Regions from separate parts of the Paenibacillus sp. FSL F4-0100 genome, predicted to be linked through region 2. Evidence: riboswitches for the same ligand, from Rfam matches in the RefSeq annotation. Region 2 holds a riboswitch; each other region holds the start of a gene.
The links. Region 2 has a riboswitch for cyclic di-GMP ahead of MHH48_RS18280 (amino acid adenylation domain-containing protein). Riboswitches for the same ligand answer to the same signal wherever they lie in the genome.
Positions count from the first base shown of each region.

Region 1: linked by a shared signal. The riboswitch ahead of MHH48_RS26715 (transglutaminase-like domain-containing protein) and the one ahead of MHH48_RS18280 (amino acid adenylation domain-containing protein) in region 2 are both predicted to bind cyclic di-GMP.
Region 3: linked by a shared signal. The riboswitch ahead of MHH48_RS34540 (S-layer homology domain-containing protein) and the one ahead of MHH48_RS18280 (amino acid adenylation domain-containing protein) in region 2 are both predicted to bind cyclic di-GMP.

Region 1 covers NZ_CP150303.1:5,912,850-5,915,123, forward strand. The annotation lists gene MHH48_RS26715 (transglutaminase-like domain-containing protein) at 124-924, opposite strand; cyclic di-GMP riboswitch class I at 937-1,025, opposite strand; cyclic di-GMP riboswitch class I at 1,068-1,154, opposite strand; gene MHH48_RS26720 (ABC transporter permease subunit) at 1,427-2,274, shown strand, end outside.
Region 2 covers NZ_CP150303.1:4,055,778-4,058,051, forward strand. The annotation lists gene MHH48_RS18280 (amino acid adenylation domain-containing protein) at 1-1,364, opposite strand, end outside; cyclic di-GMP riboswitch class I at 1,593-1,687, opposite strand.
Region 3 covers NZ_CP150303.1:7,619,853-7,622,126, reverse strand. The annotation lists cyclic di-GMP riboswitch class I at 785-883, shown strand; gene MHH48_RS34540 (S-layer homology domain-containing protein) at 1,073-2,274, shown strand, end outside.

The DNA of each region.
Region 1 (2,274 bases), 1.9 Mb from region 2:
CTGTATTTTCCTTCAGAACCCAGCGGGCTTTCTGCATTATATCGGCCAAAACTCTACAATTTCTATACAACCGAAATAAGCCTTGGACTTATTCGTCCAAAGCTTAGTTTATTACGCATTAATTTAGTAGTATTTGGATGCTGAATAGCTGGAGGCATCTTTAATCATTTTGTATCCGGTCCCTTTGCTTTTCCAGCTTGCATCGACGGTTGTGTCAATGGTTACCCACTGCCCATTCAAATATACTTCATTCCAGGCGTGATACACATCAACGTATTCCGAGGTTCCCATGGCAAGCTTTGCCGGAATATCGAGGCTGCGGAGCATGGAAGCGAATAGGGAGGCGTAATCATAGCACATCCCTTTCTGTCCAGCGATCGTGCGGTTGCTATCGGGAAGGTAATCCGTCAGCTTGCTGGATGCTAGAGCATTGTCGTACCGGACCGTCCCGACGATATATTCGTAGACAGCCTGTACTTTTTCCTCGTCGGAGTGGGCAGAACGGGTTAGCTTTTTCGCAAGCTGAGCAGCCTTGCCCTCTTCGCTCCAATCGATATTTTGTACAGAGTTCAAAAACACTTTGCTACCGTTCGTCAGTTGCAGCTTAACTGCCGCTTCCTGAACGATCTTGTATTTGCTACCGCTGACTTGTTCCAGCACGGAAATCGTGTAATCTCCGTTGCCCATCTGCAGTGGAAAAACTTCCTGCTGCTTGGCCGGCGAAAGCCCATATGTATATTGGTCCTGACCTTTTCCGATCATGAGCTTCGTCTTGGTGCCTGCTTTCACGTCATATTGAATGACGATTGCCCCACGGTCCAGTTCTTCCAAGCCCAGCCAATCTTCAGATGGTGCAGCTTGTACAACCGGAGCCCATATCAGAAACGCAAAAAGTCCAATTATCGCGAACACTGCGTTGCGCATGTGTAACTCCCCTTCGGTGGCCAGGCTGCCATTTGACATTTCGTCAAGAAGGCCCTGTAGCTTTGCGTCCTAGTCTTTCGACAAGTTTGCCATTATCATATTAGAGTTCCACGTTTGTCCAAAAAACAAAAAAAGCGTTTTCATTCGGTAGCTGGCTGTCATTGACGTTTCGTCAAGAAGACCCTGTAGCTTTGCGTCCTTGCCTTTCGACAAGTTTGCCGTTATCGTGAGTAGCTTTTGTGAGTACATCATATCAAATATCTCAATTTCCATCAATAAAAAATTTAAAATTTGGAATATTGTCATAGGTCAAACAGAGCCATCTAATCCCAACACTTGTCTTGTTTATTAGCCGACCAATAGAACAATCAATTCTTTCGAATCTAACGTTTGTTGACTATAGTATCAAGTTTGTTATCTGGAAGCAGCGAATCCTCCTCTTATACAATGAAACTAACAAGTGCACCGACAAGCGAGATTACACCGTAAGGAGTGAGGAAACATGAGCTCGAAAGCCGAATCAAAAGATAAACGAAAGCGCTTACGAATACGCTGGCACAAGCAGGATACAGAACTTACCCTCTTGGCGCTGCCGACCACGATTTGGTACCTCCTGTTTAGTTTCTTACCGATGTTCGGGATCATTATCGCCTTCAAAAATTTCAAGATTAGCGGCGGCTTCTTGAGCAATGTGTTTAACAGTCCATGGGTCGGCCTCAAAAACTTCGAATTTTTATTCAAATCGAATGACGCTTGGATCATTATTCGCAACACCATTGGCTACAACATTGTGTTTATCGTGCTAGGAATCGTTCTGCCCGTTCTATTCGCGATTATGATCGGACTCCTCCACAGCCGCAAAGCGAGCAAGGTCTATCAGACAATGATGTTCCTCCCCTATTTCCTATCCTGGGTAGTCGTATCTGCGGTAGGCTGGGCATTCTTAAGCTTCGATAAAGGGATTGTCAATCAAATGCTCGTCAATATGGGCAGCGATCCGATTAACTGGTATATGGAGCCGAAATATTGGCCATTGTTCTTGATTCTCTTAAATGTCTGGAAGGGCCTGGGCTATGGTATGGTCATTTATCTGGCAACCATCACGAGCATTGACAGCACCTATTATGAAGCAGCTGTTATTGATGGCGCATCGATTTGGCAGCAGACGAGATTTATTACACTGCCCATGCTCAAGCTGGTGATCGTCATGATGTTCATACTGGCCGTCGGGCGGATATTTTACACTGATTTCGGCTTGTTCTATCAGGTCACGCGAGATTCCAATTCGCTGTTCAACGTGGCAACCACCATCGATGTCATGGTGTATAAGCAGCTGAAAACCGCCACCGT
Region 2 (2,274 bases):
GTGATGCGGTAGCCGATGATGGTTTCCTTCAATTTGTGAATGTCTAATAGATCCTTGTTCTTCATCAAAAACAAGGTAGATCCGTTCAAAAGGGATCCCCAAATTTCAAAGGTTGACGCATCGAATGCAATTGCGCCGGTTTGCAAAATTCGATGATCCACGGAAAAATTGAAATAATTGGTCTTCTTGACCAGTCTTACGATGTTGCAATGTTCAACCATGACACCTTTCGCTGTCCCCGTTGATCCAGAAGTATAGATGATATACGCTAGACTTTGCGAGGTTACTTCAGATATCGTATGGGGACAGCTGTCAAGATAAAGCTGCGCGTTGTCCCAATAAATTACTTTTCCTTCAAATGCAAAGTCAGGCTTCCAACTGGAAGGGGCCAGCAAAAATCCCGCCCGACTGTCCTCGAGCATATATTCGAGTCGTTCGCACGAAGAATCGGCTTCGATGGGCATATAAGCGCCGCCCGCCTTCAATATGGCTGTAAGCCCGACGATCATACTGACAGACCGATCCGCGACAATGCCAACGACGCTCTCCGGCTTTACGCCGTGATCCTGTAGTGCTTTTGCAAGCTGATTCGCGTGTTCGTTCAATTCCCGATAGGATATCTGATGGTCCTCGGTCATGACCGCTGGGCGATCGGGGGTTAAGCTGACCTGTTCCTCAAACAAGTAATGGACCGTTTTGCCGGAAGGATAGTCCGTCTTAATTCCGCTGAAAGCCTGAATCTGTCTCTCCTCTTCTTCGGACAACAAACGTATATCGGCAATCACTTTCTCGGGAAAATCGGCTACTTCCTGCACAATACGGCTCAAGTGGTCGCCCATCTGCTCAATCGTTTCCTTTCTATACAAGCGGGTCGCGTAATCAAGGTGTATCATGAGAGATTCCTTCTTAAAAGCCGTCAAAGCAAGCTCAAACGTCCCCAACTGATCAGATTTCAAAGGAGTAGTATTGGCGTTTTGCCAAGTAAACGCCGCTTTGATGAACGGATTGCCGCTCAGATTCTTACGCATATTCCGATCTTCGAGTGCTTGCATCGTGGTATGCTTGACTTCTATCAGAAACTTATCTAATGGCTTATGTACAGTAGGAGAGTATCGTATAGGAAGCATCTGGCTTTCCAACGAATACCCAATTACAGGGTCATCCTCGCCGGTATATTTGGCAAGCAGGATCGCATAACAAGCCATTAGTGCCATATCCACAGTTATTCCGAAATTGAACGCAAGTTGATAGAGTTTTCGGGTCGTTGCAGAATCAAGGCAAAAACTAACCCGGCTTCCTTCATCGTTGGTCCATCCCCCCCACGGAAATTCGTCAATTGATACTTCACATGTCGTTTGTTCCATGACCATCAACTCCCGGATTATCGATTCATTAATGTCTGATTGATAACGAACAGAAGAATCCTCTTCGCATTCTGCGATGAAGAAGTATCCCCCCTCCTGAGCCAATATGACTATGGCCTCGTATAGCCCCAAACTTAGTTTCTTCTTACAGCGAAGCTCGCCTTTGTTTTTTGGAACGTCAAAAAACCCCCTTTCTTCAAATGAATAAAACGGAGGTCTCCCGTCGTATTCGGCAACTGGCTGGCATCGCGATCACAGTAGATCCCGCATTAGCCCCTATAGCTTTGCGTCGCCACCTTTCGGTGGGTTTGCTATTGTCGTACAAAACTAGCATTAAATTGTAAATCGTGTTCATATTATGTATTCGTTTTACAATTACTGTATCTTGTTTCCAAATGAAAATCGATAGGTCTTTTGTTCAATATTGTCTTTCTAGAATTGTTTTGATGATATAGATAACCATCATGTAACTCTAGGACATGATAGTTAATCTTTACTAATTTTTGCTTTTCGTCGACTTCACTCTACTTCACTTAACTTCACTTAACTACCTATTAAAACTATATTATTCAAAAAAGCAGGATACGTTTTTACAAACAAAAATCGATTAAGAACAGAGACATACACACATTTTTGTCCCTGGCAGAATTCCACAAAATTACGCCATTACTCTAATAGATTCAGTATTATCAGTCTCCTATCCCTGCGTATTCTTCTATTATTACTTGGATATTGGGTTATGGATAATTAAGGCAATAGTTCTATTTTTCAACTTCACCCCTATATCCATTGTCCTAACTACGACTACGGATATCATTGGATCCAATACTTTTGTCTCTTGTAATACGGGACAAAAAAACCAAAGTTATTAGTACGTTATAACTGGTAACGAGATCTCGCTTCCGAAGAG
Region 3 (2,274 bases), 3.6 Mb from region 2:
ACTATAAACCTTGTCTATAGATCAGATGAGTTCGGGTCCGGCGATGTAAGAGTTGATTGGCGGACATGATCGGCCCCTGATACTGGGGGGGGACTATCCTAATATGGGGGTGAATACTCGATTTGGGGGGAATTTAAGCATTTAAAATAGCTCAAAAACCGACCCTAAACTTCCCGTAATACATATCAAAAAGTGATGGATCTTCTTCGGTTAAGCCGAACAATCCAGGAGGGGAAGATTCGGATGTTGAATCTCCAGATTTCAGCCGACCCGGCGGATTAAGTGGGTCCGATGAAACGGATATATTAGGTGAATCTGATAAACCTGGTCCATCCGATACTTCGAATGATTCGGTGAATGTAGAGTCCGGAGACAGTAAAGGCACAGATAACAAGTTGCCGAACACAGCTACGAATATGTACAGCTATTTGCTGGCGAGATGCATCATGCTGCTTGCAGGACTATCCCTCCTAAGAAGAAAAAAAGCATAAAGAAAGTTGACAAACAGCCCCTCAAGGCCGTGACCGCTGCAAGTCAGATAAGGTTGTATAGAAAATGTATAGGAGGAGCTAGTAGACTATAAGTTAATGAAGAAATAAGTAGATTTTTGGCGGATCCGACATGATCGTCCCGAATAAAAAAAATAGTGGTGATCACTTTTCCTAAAATTCTGCAAATAAAAGTAGGTTTCAACAAAGTTGGAGTATCGGGCCTAACCGTCCATTTTTTTCGAAGTATAATCCTAATTACTCAAGTGTTTAAATTCAATACTGTATACATACTCGTACGATAATAGCAAACCCGTTGAAAGGCGGGGACGCAAAGCTTAAGGGGCTAACGGATTTGCTGAAGACGCAAAAGCCAATGCCAGCCAGCTGCCAAATACGACGGAAACCTCCGTCTAGCGCATGCCGCTTTTAGACGGAGGTTTTTATTTCTAGATTGGATCGACATCCTATATGGGGGTGATGATTAGGGGGTTCAGAAATCCCGGTATCGTACTCGTATTGATCGGTTAAAGCGAGGGAAAAGATGATTGTCAGATTGTAGTGAAAAGGAGGACGGATAGAGAGTGTATTTACCAAAAAACAAAATTTGGAAAAAGCAGCTGATGATGCTACTGATATTCGTGCTGGCTGCAGGCAGTTTTTCTAGTGCGCTTGCGCCACGGTCCGCGGCAGCGGCTGGGGATCCGGCAGCACCCGGAGGGGTAGGTAGTAATTTGGTACTGTGGCTTAAAGCCGACGATGCTGCAGCCGATGCGAATAATCAGTTGACCGGTTGGGCAGATAAATCAGTGAGTCCAGTCAACTTTACCTTGAATGTTCCGAGTGGACAAGAAGCTAGAACCCCTAAAATTAATGCAAGCGGGGTAAACTTTAACCCGAGTGTAAAGTTCAACAATCCACCTAGTTCAAGCCATTATGGTGCTTCGGCCAAGCTGGTTGGCGATAAGAATATTACATTCCAATCAGGTTATGCAGTTTATAAGTGGCCTGAATCTGGAGATGCGGGTGCGCTTATTGGATCCACTACAACTAAAGATTATGGTGCCTTGATTTTGGGCGGCTCAGAAAAGTTGTTTGCAGTTGGGACTGGCGGGAACTCTATTTGGCGCAAATTCGGAGTTCCGGACAGAAGCAGATACCAAATTGCCGGCTATGAGATTCAAAACGCCACAAAACACATTGGCAGAGTTGATGGAAAAGAAGTTCCAGTAGGTAGAAATAACCCATTTGGTGAATTTGCATTCACACCTGTAGTTGGTGCGACCCCAGGATCGACAATGAACTGGTATGGCCTTCGCGCAGATGTGGCCGAAATTATTTTATACAGCGGAGAAACGAGTGTAGATGCGGCCAAGATTGAGTCTTATTTGGCATTGAAGTATGGAATTACGCTTAACGGCGGCAAGAGCGACTATATCGCAAGCGACGGTACCACAAAGATGTGGACGGCTGTAGACAATAGCGGCTATGGCAATCGCATAACCGGTATTGGCAAGGATGCAGCAAGCAGTCTGGAGCAGACGCAGTCTCTTTCGCAAGAAGCAGGGGCGCTAGTAACGATTGCACTTGGTGATCAAATTGCAGCTTCTAATAAAGACAATAAAAATGCAATTCCAAACGATAAGTCCTTCCTCACGTTCAGTGATAATGGGGGAACGGGGCAATATACGAAACTTATTACTGATACTAGTTCGTTTCCAAAAGGGTTGAATGAGACAACCAAGCTGATGGATCGAGTATTCAAGGTGCAAAAGAGCAACTGGAA